Regions from separate parts of the Kineococcus sp. R86509 genome, predicted to be linked through region 1. Evidence: riboswitches for the same ligand, from Rfam matches in the RefSeq annotation. Region 1 holds a riboswitch; the other holds the start of a gene.
What was found. Region 1 has a riboswitch for glycine ahead of gcvP (aminomethyl-transferring glycine dehydrogenase). Riboswitches for the same ligand answer to the same signal wherever they lie in the genome.
Positions count from the first base shown of each region.

Region 2: another riboswitch for glycine. It lies ahead of gcvT (glycine cleavage system aminomethyltransferase GcvT); the one in region 1 lies ahead of gcvP (aminomethyl-transferring glycine dehydrogenase).

Region 1 covers NZ_JAXHCE010000001.1:504,277-511,350, forward strand. Annotated here, with positions in the region: gene gcvP (aminomethyl-transferring glycine dehydrogenase) at 134-3,007, opposite strand; glycine riboswitch at 3,091-3,192, opposite strand; gene SJY07_RS02490 (ParA family protein) at 3,253-4,014, shown strand; gene SJY07_RS02495 (hypothetical protein) at 4,156-4,821, shown strand; gene SJY07_RS02500 (MerR family transcriptional regulator) at 4,904-5,503, opposite strand; gene SJY07_RS02505 (bifunctional nuclease family protein) at 5,648-6,127, opposite strand; gene SJY07_RS02510 (MerR family transcriptional regulator) at 6,153-6,866, opposite strand; gene SJY07_RS02515 (FHA domain-containing protein) at 6,908-7,074, opposite strand, start outside.
Region 2 covers NZ_JAXHCE010000001.1:3,483,363-3,490,436, reverse strand. Annotated here, with positions in the region: gene SJY07_RS17005 (MFS transporter) at 1-1,260, opposite strand, end outside; gene SJY07_RS17000 (LysR family transcriptional regulator) at 1,348-2,277, shown strand; gene SJY07_RS16995 (L-serine ammonia-lyase) at 2,258-3,646, opposite strand; gene gcvT (glycine cleavage system aminomethyltransferase GcvT) at 3,677-4,801, opposite strand; glycine riboswitch at 4,937-5,031, opposite strand; gene SJY07_RS16985 (tautomerase family protein) at 5,118-5,507, opposite strand; gene SJY07_RS16980 (LacI family DNA-binding transcriptional regulator) at 5,533-6,546, opposite strand; gene SJY07_RS16975 (Gfo/Idh/MocA family oxidoreductase) at 6,681-7,074, shown strand, end outside.

The DNA.
Region 1 (7,074 bases):
GACAGGTGCGCCGGATGTCCGAAGTGAGCGCCGGTGCACCCAGACCAACGAGGTGCACCCGCTCGCGCGAACGGAGTATCCGGCGCACCTGTCCCGCGCGGTCCGCCCGCCCCGACCCCGCGGGCTTGAGACCTCAGTACTCAGACAGCGGCGGGCAGGAGCAGACGAGGTTCCGGTCGCCGGCGGCTCCGTCGATGCGGCGGACGGGGGGCCAGTACTTCGAGCGGGGGTTCATCCCGTTGGGGTACACCGCTTCCTCGCGGGAGTAGGGGTGGTTCCACTCCCCGACGAGGGACACCGCGGTGTGCGGGGCGTGGCGCAGCGGCGATTCCTCGACGGCCCAGCGCCCGTCGGCGATGTCCTGGACCTCGGCGGCGATGGCGAGCATCGCGTCGCAGAACCGGTCGAGTTCGGCGAGGTCCTCGCTCTCGGTGGGTTCCACCATGAGGGTCCCGACGACGGGGAACGACATCGTCGGGGCGTGGAACCCGTGGTCGATGAGGCGCTTGGCGACGTCGTCGACGGTCACACCGGTGGCCTTGGTCATCGGGCGCAGGTCGAGGATGCACTCGTGGGCGACGAGCCCGCCGGGACCGCGGTAGAGGACGGGGAAGGCCTCCTGCAGCCGGGTGGCGACGTAGTTGGCGGAGAGCACGGCCTGGACGGTCGCGGCGCGCAGCCCGTCGGGGCCCATGAGGCGCAGGTAGGCCCACGGGATGGGCAGGATCCCGGCGGAACCGTACGGGGCGGCGGAGACCATCCCGACCCCGTCGCCGTCGGGGGCGGTGGAGGGCAGGAACGGGGCGAGGTGGGAGCGGACCGCGACGGGTCCGACGCCGGGGCCGCCGCCGCCGTGGGGGATGCAGAACGTCTTGTGCAGGTTCAGGTGGGAGACGTCGGCCCCGAACTTGCCGGGCCGGGCGAGGCCGACGAGGGCGTTGAGGTTCGCGCCGTCGACGTAGACCTGGCCGCCGGCGTCGTGGACGAGCCCGCAGACCTCGCGGATGGACTCCTCGTAGACGCCGTGGGTCGAGGGGTAGGTGACCATCAGCGCGGCGAGGTCGTCGGCGTGCTCGGCGACCTTGGCGCGCAGGTCGTCGAGGTCGACGTTGCCCGCGTCGTCGCAGCGGACGACGACGACCTTCAGCCCGGCCATCACGGCACTGGCGGCGTTGGTGCCGTGGGCGGAGGAGGGGATGAGGCAGATCGTGCGCTCACCGTGGCCCTGGGCGAGGTGGTAGGCGCGGATCGCCAGCAGTCCGGCGAACTCGCCCTGGGACCCGGCGTTGGGCTGCAACGAGACGGCGTCGTAGCCGGTGACCTCGGCGAGCCAGCCTTCGAGGTCGGCGGCGAGTTCGGCGGTGCCGGCGAGCTGGTCGGCCGGGGCGTAGGGGTGCAGGTCGGCGAACTCGGGCCAGGAGATCGGCTCGAGTTCGGTGGTCGCGTTGAGCTTCATGGTGCAGGAGCCCAGCGGGATCGCGCCGCGGTCGAGGGCGTAGTCGGCGTCGGAGAGGGTGCGCAGGTAGCGCAGCATCGCCGTCTCGGAGCGGTGCCGCTCGAAGACGGGGTGGGTCAGGAACTCGCTGGTGCGACGCAGCGCGGTGGGCAGCGCCGCCTCGGCGGTCGCCTCCGTCGGGGCCAGGCCGAAACCGGTCAGCGCCGCGGCGACGTGCGCCTCGGAGGTGGTCTCGTCGACGGTCAGGCCGACGTGGTCGGCGTCGACGAGGCGCAGGTTCACCCCCGCCTCGAGCGCGGCGCTGACCACGGCCTGCGCGCGGCCGGGCACGCGGGCCAGGACGGTGTCGAAGAACGCCTCGTGCACGACCTCGACCCCGCCGGCGCGCAGGGCGTCGGCGAGCGCGGCGGCGCGGCGCGCGACCTGGGAGGCGATGGCGCGCAGACCCTCCGGGCCGTGCCAGACGGCGTAGCAGCCGGCCATCACGGCCAGCAGGACCTGGGCGGTGCAGATGTTGGAGGTCGCCTTGTCGCGGCGGATGTGCTGTTCGCGGGTCTGCAGGGCGAGGCGGTACGCGCGGTTGCCGTCGGCGTCGACGGAGACGCCGACGAGGCGCCCGGGGAGGGAGCGTTCGAGGCCCTTGCGGACGGCCATGTAGGCGGCGTGCGGGCCACCGGCACCCATCGGGACGCCGAAGCGCTGGCTGGAACCGACGGCGACGTCGACGCCGAACTCCCCCGGCGCGACGAGCAGCGTCAGCGCCAGCAGGTCGGCCGCGGTGATCGCGATCGCACCGCGGGCGTGGGCATCGGCGACGACGGCGGCGAGGTCGCGGACCCGGCCGGAGGTCCCCGGGTACTGCAGGAGCACCCCGAACACCCCGCGCTCGCCCACCACGGCCAGCGGGTCCGCGGCGTCGAGGTCGACGCTCACGAGGTCGACGCCCAGCGGCACGGCGCGGGTGCGCAGCACGGCGAGGGTCTGCGGGAGGACGTCGGCGTCGACGGCGAACACGGCCCCGGCGGGGGCCTTGGAGGTCCGTCGGGCCAGGGTCATGGCCTCGGCCGCGGCGGTCGCCTCGTCGAGCAGGGAGGCGTTGGCGACGTCGAGGGCGGTGAGGTCGGTGACGGCGGTCTGGAAGTTCAGCAGCGCCTCGAGGCGGCCCTGGGAGATCTCGGGCTGGTACGGCGTGTACGCCGTGTACCAGGACGGGTCCTCGAGGACGTTGCGACGCACGACGGCCGGGGTGCGGGTGCCGAAGTAGCCGAGGCCGATCATCGAGGGGACGACCCGGTTGCGTCCGGCGAGCGCGCGCAGGGCCGCGGTGACGGCGGTCTCGTCGAGGGCCTCGGGCAGGTCGAGGACGCCGTCGCGGATCCCGGCGGGGACGGCGCGGTCGACGAGTTCCTCGGTGGAGGAGAGGCCGACGACCTCGAGCATCCGGGCGACGTCGGCGGCGTCGGGGCCGATGTGGCGGGCGCTGAACGGCAGGGCGGCGGGTTCCGGGGAGAACTCGGGCAGGTCGCTGCGGACGGGCGTGGGTGAGGTCATGGGACGCTCCGGAGGTCGCTGAGGGCAGGTACCTCCCCGTCTGTCACCCACCCGCGCGGGCGCGGACGTGCTTCAGAGCGGCCTGATCTCGCGTGGTCCTTCCGCCTGAGAGGTTCCGGGGATGTTGCCCCTTCGGCGCCGCGGTCGGACTCTTCCCCGACCAGGGTCTCTCCCACACGAGCTGAACGGCCTGCCGCCATCCTACGGGACGGGATCCCGGATCCCGGGAAGATAGGTTGACCGTCGTGATCACCCTCGCCGTCTGCAGTGCCAAGGGTGGGGTCGGCAAGACGTCCGTCGTCCTCGGGCTGGCCTCGGCCGCCCTCCACCGCGGGACCAGCACCCTCGTCGTCGACCTCGACCCGCAGGCGGACGCCACGTCCGGCCTCGACGTCAGCGCCCACCGCGACCACGACGTCGCCGCCGTGCTGCGGACCCCGAGACGTCGTGTCGCCGAGGACGCCGTCGCGCCCAGCGGGTGGGTCGACGACCACCCGGGACTGCTCGACGTCCTCACCGGTTCCGCGGCCTCCGCGGGTCTGGACACCCCCGGGGCCGACGAGGAGACGCTGAAGTCGCTGCGCCGGGCCCTGGGCAAGCTCGACGACCACGACCTCGCCCTGCTGGACACCCCGCCCTCGCTCAACGGGCTGACGCGTTCGGCGTGGCGCGCGGCGGACGCCGTGCTCGTGGTCTCCGACGCCAGCCGCTTCTCCGTGGCGGCGGTCGACCGCACGATCCGGGAGGTCCGTGCCCTGCGCAGCTCCCCGGAGGTCGTCGGGGTCCTGGTCAACCGCTACACCCAGCGCTCGGGGGAACAGCGCTTCCGCTACGAGGAACTGCAGGCCATGTTCGGCGACCTGGTGCTGGAACCGCTGCCGGACCGGGTGGCCGTGCCGCAGTCGCAGGGAGCGGGGGTTCCGCTGCACTCGTTGCGGGCCAAGGCGGCGAAGACCGTCGCGGAGCAGTTCGACGTGGTGCTGGACCGGATCCTCCGCACGACGTAGGGAACCGGGCGGGGTCGTACCGCGTCCGAGGTGCGGGAACGCCGACGAACGCCTAGTTTCTAGCAAGTCGGTCTACCCGGGTTCGTCCCCGCTGGTGCCGCCCGTTCTTCCCCGCGCTCTTCGCGGGCCCTAGGAGGTTCCGTGACGCCCAACACACCCCTCGACCGTCTCCGCGTGGTCCGCGCCGTCCGCGGAGCGGCGGTTGCGACCGCAGCGCCGCACGTGCCCGCTCCGGACCCGGAGGCCGACCGGATCACCGGCATCGTCACGCGGTTGCGCGCCCAGTGGACGCGTTGCGGGGCGGACATCGCCAGCCACCTGCGCCCCGGGGTCGGCGAGGCGCACCTCGACGCGGTGGAACGCCAGATGGGCCTGCTGATCCCTCGCGGTGCCCGGGCCTGGTGGCGCGCGGTCGACGGTGTCGATCCCGTCCGCACCACCTTCCGCACGAGCGCTCCGACGGTGGGGCCCGGTGGCTGGGTTCCTCTGACCCTGGAAGAGGCCGTGCGTCGCGCGAGCGGCCAGGGTCCCGGCCTCACCGCCCCGCCGGCCCTGCTGCCCCTCTTCGCCCGCGACGAGGAACTCATCGCCGTGCGCCTGGGCTCCAGCCGCTCCGTCGTCGAGCAGATCGTGCTGGCCGAGGACGGCGAGGGCTACCAGCACTCCTGGCGCGTCGGTCTCGACGAGCTGCTGAGCACCTGGGCCGACTCCCTGCTCGCCGCGGTGCACTGGCTGCCCGACGCCCACGACTGGGTGACCGACCCCTTCGCCCTGCAGGCCCTCCCCCGCGCCGAGCTCCTCGACTAGTCCCCACCCCACGCACGACGAAGGCCGCGACCTCGCTGGGAAACCCAGCGGGATCGCGGCCTTCGTCGTGCGTGGGGTGGGGCTAACCGGCTTCGCGGGCGGCGCGACGCTTGGACAGCTCGTCGGCCAGCACCATGGCGCTCTGACCGGGCTCGCGATCGGCGGGACGTTCGCTCGGCAGCGAGGCCAGCTCCCCCTCGACCTCGCGCCATACGCGGCCCACGGCGATGCCGAAGACGCCTTGACCGCCTTGGACGAGATCTATCACTTCATCGGCCGAGGTGCACTCGTAGACGCTGGCGCCGTCGGACATGAGGGTGATCTGGGCGAGGTCGTCGACGCCACGCTCACGCAGGTGGGTGACCGCCGAACGGATCTGGTGCAGCGAGACGCCGGTGTCCAGCAGTCGCTTGACGACCTTCAGGACCAGGATGTCGCGGAACCCGTAGAGACGCTGCGAGCCGGAGCCGGAGGCACCGCGCACACCCGGTTCGACCAGGCCGGTGCGGGCCCAGTAGTCGAGCTGGCGGTAGGTGATGCCGGCGGCCTTGCAGGCCGTCTGACCGCGGTAGCCGACCTCTTCGTCCAGGTCGGGGAGGTCCTCGGCGAACAGCAGACCCTGCGCACGAACTGGTGGGGTCGACTTCCGCGACGACCCTGCGACTGCATCGCCACTGCTCACGCCGGCCTCCTCGTCATCGCCACCCGTCGAAGACCGACCGGAAGCGTTCTGCATACTGACCGTAGAAGAGCACCCCCGGAGCGTCAACGAGGCGCGCGGCGCGCCGCAGACCGTGACCTTTCCGTGACCCGGGAGAACCCGGGTTCAGGCCTCGCCCGAATCGGCTTCGAAGTCCTCGGGCGAGATGTGGTCGAGGAACTCGCGGAACTTCTCCACCTCGTCCTCGTCCTCGTCCGGCACCGGGACGCCCCCGGAGTCGAGCACCTGGTCGGCGCTCACGATGGGGCAGCCCACGCGCAGGGCGAGGGCGATCGCGTCGGACGTCCGCGAGCTGACCGTGAGGCCACCGTCGAAGACGAGTTCCGCGAAGTAGACGTTGTCCTTGACCGCCACGATCCGGACCTCTTCCAGACGTCGGCCGACGGCCTCGATGACGTCCTTGAGCAGGTCGTGGGTCAGCGGACGGGGCGGGACCACACCCTGCTGGGCGAAGGCGATGGCACTCGCCTCGGGGGCCCCGATCCAGATGGGCAGGTACCGGTCGCCGTCCCGTTCGCGCAGCAGCACGATCGGGTTGTTGGAAGGCATCTCGACTCTGACGCCGATGACATCGAGCGCGCGCACCCGATCACCGTACCCCGGCGTCGGCTCAGCGCGCGCCGCGGCCGAGCGCGCCGGCGACGAGCGCGGTGTGCAGTCGCAGGCAGGCCGCCGCGATCTCCCGCACGACCTGGTCGGCGCGGTCGACGGACTCCCCACCGCCTCGCTGCCCGAGGCGCTGCAGCGGCGCGGCGACCTGTTCCGCGAGGGCGATCTCACGGTCGGCGGCGGTGCGGAACATCCGCAGGTGCCGGGCCTCGATGCCGTGCGCCGCCAGCGAGGCCGCGGCGCGCAGCACCTCCAGGGCCTCACCGTCGTACCACGGGCCCCCGGGAGCGGGCGAGAGCACGCCGAACCCCTCGAGCGCGTCGAGGAGCTCGGCGTCGACGCCGGACTCGCGCAGGATCTCCAGCCGGGTCAGCCGGAGGTTGGCGGCGTGGCCGTCGAACCGGTCGGCCCCCGGGACGCTGCCCGCCGCGACGACCTCGGGGACGCGCGGTGCCGCCCCGGGCTGTTCCGGCGGCTCGAGGCCGCGGTCCATGGCCTCGAGGTTCTCCCGGATGACCTTCAGCGGCAGGTAGTGGTCGCGTTGGGCGGAGAGCACGTACCGCAACCGGTCGACGTCGTCGGAGGAGAACTTGCGGTACCCCGCGGGGGTCCGGCCCGGTTCGACGAGGCCCTGCTCCTCGAGGAAGCGGATCTTGGAGATGCTGACGTCGGAGAAGTCCGGCGTGAGGATCGCGAGGACCTCGCCGATCGTCATCCTGGGCAGACTCGGGTCCAGGGACCGCGCCCCGGCAGCGCTCACTGCTCCCCTCGCGGGCTGGGGTGGAAGTCCATCCGGTACTTGCCGATCTGCACCTCGTCGCCGGCGGCGAGGACCACGTCGTCGATGCGCTCGCGGTTGACGTAGGTGCCGTTGAGACTGCCGACGTCGCGCACCCGGAACCCCGGACCCGTCGCCGGGTCGG
Region 2 (7,074 bases), 3.0 Mb from region 1:
GGCGACGACCCCCTGCCGGTCGTCGCCGCTACCAGTAGACACCTGGACGGGGCCGCTGTCAGCAGGCTCCGAACCGGGAGCGGGGTTGCGGCGCAGGGCCACCGCGACGGTGCCCAGGAGGGCGAGCACGACGACGGCGAGGACGGGGACCGAGACGTCGTAGGCGACCCCGGCGGAACTGCTGAACCCGACGGCGAGCGCCGGGACGGCCATCCCGAGGTAGCCGGCCAGGAAGATGCCGGCGGCCGCCTCACCGCGGGCACCCGCGGGGGCCAGCGAGGTCGCCGTCGTGAGCGAGCCCTTGAGCAGGACGCCGACGCCCGCCCCCGCCACGACCGCGCCGCCGAGGAACACCGCGACGAGCCCGAGCACCACCCCGACCCCGAGACCGACGACGCCGAGGGCGGTGAGGGCCAGCCCGATCCGCACCTGGTGGGTGGCGTGCAGGCGGACGAGGAGGACCTGGCTCAGCGCCGCTGCGGCCAGGACGGCGAAGGTGCTCGCCCCGCCGGTCACCGGGCCGGGGTGCCCGAGGGAGGCCAGGACGGCGGGGGCGAGGGAGGTGAAGAGCCCCAGGACGGCGAAGAGCGCGAAGGAGGCCAGGGCGGCGGCGAGGTAGCGGCCCCGGGCGGCGGCCGGGACGGCGATCCGCTGGACGCGGTAGGGCCGGTGCTCGCGCTCGACGGTCTCGGGGACGAGCAGCGCGACGGCCGCGGCGGCGAGCAGCAGCAGGACGAGGAAGACCTCGTGCGGGACCCGCAGCGGGTCCCCGAGGTGGCCGACGAGCAACCCGGCGACGAGGGCCCCGAGGCCGAGACCGCCGAGGTTGGCGGCGGTGGCGACGACGGCGCCGAGCCCCGACCTGCGGGAGGCGGTCCGGCCGTGGAGCTCGGCGAGGTACGCGGTGGCGGTGGGGGTCAGCGCCCCGACGGCGAGCCCGGTCACGATCCGGGCGACGATGAGGACGGCGAGGTTCGGGGTGAGCGCGAGGGCGAGCGCGGCGACGGCCTCGAGCACGAGGGCGGGGGCCAGGACGCGGCGCCGGCCCAGGTGGTCGGAGAGGTGCCCGACGGTGAAGAGGGCGATCGCGACGCCGGCCGCGTAGACCGCGAAGGCGACGGTCACCACGACCGTGGGCAGCCCGTCGCGTTGGCGGTAGAGGGCCCACAGCGGGGTCGGCACGGTGGCGAAGGCCAGCGCGGTCGCGAAGGCGGAGGCGACGATCCAGAAGCCGAGACGGTGCCGGCGGTTCGATCCCATGGACCGTGCAAGCACCGGCCGGCATCGAGCCTTCCGTTCCAACGCTGGGCAGTGGGACCATCCATCGGGATCAGCGATGGGAGAGCGGTGGAACTGCGTCAGCTGGAGGTGTTCCTCGCCGTCGTCGAGGCGGGGACGATCAGCGCGGCCGCCCGGCGGCTGGGGGCCGCGCAGTCCGCGGTGAGCACCGTCGTGCGGGCGCTGGAGGAGGACCTGGGCGTCGCCCTGTTCGTCCGCACGTCACGCCGCGCCGTCGTCACCGACGCGGGCCGGGCCCTGCTGCCGGAGGCCCGACGGGTGCTCGCCGGGCTCTGCGAGGCGCGCTCGGCGGTGCTCGACGCCGACGGTGGACCCTCCGGGCCGCTGGCCGTGGGCGTCGTGACGACGATGCACCCGGTGGACCTGCCCCTGCTGCTGCAGCGGTTCACGACGGCGAACCCCCGGGTGTCGGTGTCGATGCGGGTCTTCGCCGACGGTTCCCGGGGTCTGCTGCGCGCCCTCGTCGACGGCGAGCTGGACGTCGCGTTCCTGTCCTGGCCGTTCCGGCCGCCGGCGAGCGTCGTGCTGCGTCACCTCGACCGGACCGCCTTCCGGTTGCTGCTGCCCCCCGGGCACCCGCTGGCCTCCTCGGCCCCGGTGGAACTGGCGGACCTCGCGGGGGACCGCTGGATCGACGGCCCGCCGGGTTTCGCGAACCGACTGCAGGTCGACGCGCTGTTCGCGCGGGTCGGCGCGACGCGACGGGTGGTCCTGGAGGTGCCGGACGTCTCGACGTTCCCCCGCTACGTCGCCGCCGGTCTCGGCCCGGCGTTCGTGCCGGGTTCGGTCCCCGTCGGGACGGGCTGCCACGAGCAGCCCGTCGCGGGTGAGCCGCTGAGCTGGACGTTGTCGCTGGCGACCGCGCGTCCCTCCCCCGAACGTCCCGTGCGCAAGGCCGTCACCGCCTTCGCCGAGGCCGTCGACCGCCACGTCCGCCGTTCCGCGCCGGCCCCGGGGGTCAGCACTCGGGGACGTTGACCCCGACGGTGGGGCGGCCGATGACGGTGAGGGCGAGACCGCCGAGGGACGTCTCCTTGTACTCCGAGCGCATGTGGGCACCGGTCTGGCGCATCGTCGCGATGGCGGTGTCCAGGCTCACGACGTGGCTGCCGTCGCCGCGCATTGCGGTGCGGGCCGCGTGGATCGCGGTGGTCGCGCCGACGGCGTTGCGTTCGATGCAGGGGATCTGGACGAGCCCGCCGACGGGGTCGCAGGTGAGGCCCAGGTGGTGCTCGACGGCGATCTCGGCGGCGTTCTCCACCTGTTCGGGCGTTCCCCCGAGGACCTCGGCGAGACCGGCGGCCGCCATCGCGCTGGCCGAACCCACCTCGCCCTGGCACCCGACCTCGGCGCCGGAGATGGAACCCGTCTCCTTGAGGATGATCCCGATCCCCCCGGCCGCCAGCAGGAACCGGACCGTCCCGGCGTCGTCGGCGCCGCGGACGAAACGGCGGTAGAAGTGCAGCACGGCGGGGACGATGCCCGCGGCGCCGTTCGTCGGGGCCGTGACGACCCGGCCGCCGGCGGCGTTCTCCTCGTTCACCGCGAGCGCGAAGAGGCTGACCCAGTCCATCGCGTGCAGGACGTCGGCGGCGGTGTTCCCCTCCTCGGAGAGGAGTTCGCGGTGCAGGCGCGGGGCGCGGCGGCGGACGCCGAGCCCGCCGGGGAGGGTTCCGTCGGTGACGAGGCCGTGGTCGACGCAGGCCGCCATGGCGGCGAAGATGTCCAGCAGCCCGGAGTCCACGTCGTTCCCGGAGCGGAGGCTCTCCTCGTTGCGGCGCACCAGGTCCGCGACCCCGAGGCCGGTCGAGCGGCAGTGGTCGAGGAGTTCCTGGGCACTGCGGAAACCGTGCGGCAACCCCGCCCCGGTCCCTACGACGGGTTCGCTCGCGTCCAGCGGGTGGTCGCGGACGAAACCCCCACCGACGGAGTACGACGTCCGTTCGGCGACGACGTCACCGGCGGCGTCGCGGGCCGTGAACACCATGCCGTTGGGGTGGGCGGGCAGCGAGGTCCGGCCGATCAGGCGGACGTCGCCGTCGAGGTCGAAACCCACCCCGTGCCGGCCGAGGACCCGCAGTTCACCGCTGCGCCGGATCTCGTCGAGGAGCCCGGCCACGGCGTCGGGGTCGATGAGTTCGGGCCGTTCACCGAGCAGTCCCAGGACGACGGCCCGGTCGGTGCCGTGTCCGCGCCCGGTGGCCCCCAGCGATCCGTAGAGGTCGATGGTGACGGAGACGACCCGTTCCAGCGCGGCGGTTCCCTCGAGGTGCTCGGCGAAGGCGAGGGCGGCGCGCATCGGGCCGACCGTGTGCGAGCTCGACGGGCCGATGCCGATGGAGAACATGTCGAAGACGGACAGCGGAGCGCTCACGACTCAGCGCTCCCGACGGTAGAAGGGCAGCGCGACGACCTCGACGGGCAGTTCGGAACCGCGGACGTCGACGGCCAGCGCGGTGCCGGGGGCGGAGAGCGCGGCGTCGACGTAGGCCATCGCGACGGGGTAGCCGAGCGTGGGCGACAACGCGCCACTGGTGACCTCTCCGACCGGGTTCCCGTCGGCGACGACGGCGTAGCCGGCACGGGGAGCCCGGCGCCCCGATCCCTTCAGGCCGACCAGCACCCGGGCGGGTGCGACCTCGGCGAGTCGTCGCAGCGCCTCGAGCCCGACCGGTCCCGGGTCCTTGTCCAGCTTCACGACGCGGCCGAGGCCGGCGGCGAACGGGCTGGTCTCGCGGGTCAGTTCGTGGCCGTAGAGCGGCATCCCCGCCTCCAGGCGCAGGGTGTCCCGGCAGGCCAGCCCGGCGGGGACCCCACCGTGCTCGCGGGCCGCGGACAGCAGCGCGTCCCAGACGGTGACCGCGTGCTCGACCGGGGCGAACACCTCGAAACCGTCCTCCCCGGTGTACCCGGTGCGCGCGAGCAGCACGGGGACGCCCAGCAGGGTGGCGGACGCGCTGCGGTAGTAGCCGAGCACGTCGAGGTCGACGTCCACGAGGGGTCCGAGGATCGCCACCGACGCCGGCCCCTGCACCGCGACGAGGGCCCAGCGGGCGGTCTCGTCGGCGACGTGGACGTCGAAGGGGCGACACCGGTCGGCGATGGCCACGACGACGGGTTCGACGTTCGCGGCGTTGGCGACGACGAGGAACTCCTGCTCGCCGAGGCGGTAGGTCACGAGGTCGTCGACGATCCCGCCCTCGTGGTCGACGAGCATCCCGTAGGCCGCCCGGCCGATCGGCATGGTCGAGGCCCGCCCGACGAGGGCCGCGTCCAGCGCCGCTCCCGCCTCGGGGCCGGTGACCCGGATCTCCCCCATGTGCGAGAGGTCGAAGACCCCGGCGCGCTCGCGGACGGCCTTGTGCTCGGCGAGGTCGGAGGCGTAGCGCAGCGGCATCTGCCAGCCGGCGAAGTCGGTGAAGGAGGCGCCGAGCGCCGCATGGACGTCGGCGAGGGGCGTGCTCGTCGGGCTGACCGTCGCGCTGCTGACCTGGGTGTTCACCGGGCTCCTCTCGTCGCGACCGCGCGGTGCGGTCACGTGCTGGACCCCCTCTGTCGCGGAACCTGAGAGCTTCACCCTGCGGGGCAGGGCTTTCCCCGTCGGTGAGGACCCAGGGGTCCTGCTTTCCAGAGCGGCCTGCCCGTGGCGGTACGTGGACCTGAGAGGTTCCGGGGTGGTTGCTCCTTCGGTGCCCACCGGTGGGACCGGTGGGGCTCTCCCGCCCGGGGGAAGCGGCCGTGTGTTCAGTTGTGCTGGCCGTCAGCGTGGCACACGACCGCCCCCGGGGACCAGCGCCGCCGCGTCCCGCCGCGCCGGGTCAGAGCTCCCCGGTGAGGAACTGGGCGCGGCCGTGACCGAAGGACCAGTCGGCGTCGGAGTTCTCCACGACCGAGACGACGACGTCGGAGGGTGCGGTCCCGCAGCGGGTGCGCAGCTGCTCGACGAGCAGACGGTAGAACGCCTCCTTCTGCGCACGCGGGCGGGGGCGGCTGGTCACCTGCAGCACGACGACGTCGCGGGTGCGCTCGATGCCGAGGCCGGTGTCGTGGACGACGAGCTCGCCCTCGGGGTGCTGGTGGACGACCTGGTACCGGTCGCCGTCGGGGACGCCGAACGCCTCGACCACGGCGGCGTGGGCGGCGTCGAGCAGGGTGGCGACCTCGTCGGGGCGACGGCCGGCGACGAGGTCGAAGCGGGGCAGGGGCACGAGAACCTCCGGATAATTTGTCCTGTCATTCTGACATGACTGGACCGGTCGTGTCCCGCACCACCAGCCGCGGGACGAGGACGACGTCGGCGGGGCCCGGATCGTCCTCGCCGTCCAGGCGCTGCACGGCCGCCCGCACCGCGCACGCCGCCTGCCCGGCCGCGTCCTGGCTCACCGACGTCAGCCGCACGTGCCCCAGCCGGGCCAGGAGGCTGTCGTCGTAGCCGGTCACCGACACCCGCCCGGGGACCGCGATCCCGTCCCGCAGGAGGACGTCGAGGACGCCGAGCGCGATCCGGTCGCTGGCGGCCACCACCGCCGTCCCCGTCCACCCCCCACCCAGCACCCGCCGGGTGGCGGCGGCCCCGCCCTCCTCGTCGAAGGTCCCCTCCACGACCCGCCCGCGCACCCCGGCGGTCGCGACGGCGGCCTCGAACCCGGCGCGGCGGTCGGCGGCGATGTCCCCCGCGCCGCCCGAGACGTGCAGCAGGTCCCGGTGGCCCAGGCCGACCAGGTGCTCGACCAGCAGCCGCGTCCCGACCTCGTCGGAGGCGCGCACGACGTCGGGCCCTGGCGACCCGGGGTCCGCGAGGCGCGGGCGCCGTCCCAGGACCACGACGGGCACGCGTCGCCGCAGCTCCATCAGCTCCGCACCGGGCAGTTCCGGCCCGAGCAGCAGCAGCGCCTCGCAGCGGGAGTCGAGCAGGGTCTCGATCGCCGCCCGCTCCCCCCGCGTGCGGGTCACCGCGGCGAGCACGACGTCGTAGCCGGCCTCCTCCGCGGCGTCCTGCAGCTCCTCGACGAGCTCGGCGTGGAAGGCGTTGCGGACGGCCACGGTGATCCCGAGCAGGCGGGTGCGCCGCAGCGCGAGGCTGCTCGCCGCGCGGTCGGCGCGGTACCCGAGGTCGGCGGCCGCCCGCAGCACGCGGGCGGCCGTCTCGGCGCTGGGCCCCGGCGCCCCCCGCAGGGCGAGGGACACCATGCCCTTCGACACCCCGGCCCGGGCCGCGACGTCCTTGATCGTGGGTCGAGCGGACACCGGACTCCCTCCCTGGCCCGCTTGACAACGGCGGACGGTCGAACCGATTCTAGCGGCAGTCGTTCAAACCGGTTTGAAAATTACGTCGCACCAGTGCCGGTGCCGACCCGCGACCCTCCCGAGAGGCCCGCCCGATGCCCCCCACCTCCCCCACCCGCCCGATCGGCGTCGCCGTGATCGGCGCCGGGATGGCCGGCCGCGCCCACCTCGCCGGCTACCGCGCCGCCTCCACCCTCGCGGGTGGTTCCTACGGCGAGGGCCTGCCGCCGGTCCGCCTGGTCGCCGTCGCCGACGCCCACGAACCGTTCGCCGTGGCCGCGGCGCAGCGCTACGGCTACGAGCGCGCCGAGACGTCCTGGCAGGCCGTGGCCGAGGCCGACGACGTCGACGCCGTCAGCGTCGTCGTCGCCAACCACCTGCACCGCGAGATCGTCGAGGGTCTGCTGGCCGCGGGCAAGCACGTCCTCTGCGAGAAGCCGCTGGCCCCCTCGGTCACCGACGCGGAGGCGATGGTCGCGGCCGCCGCCC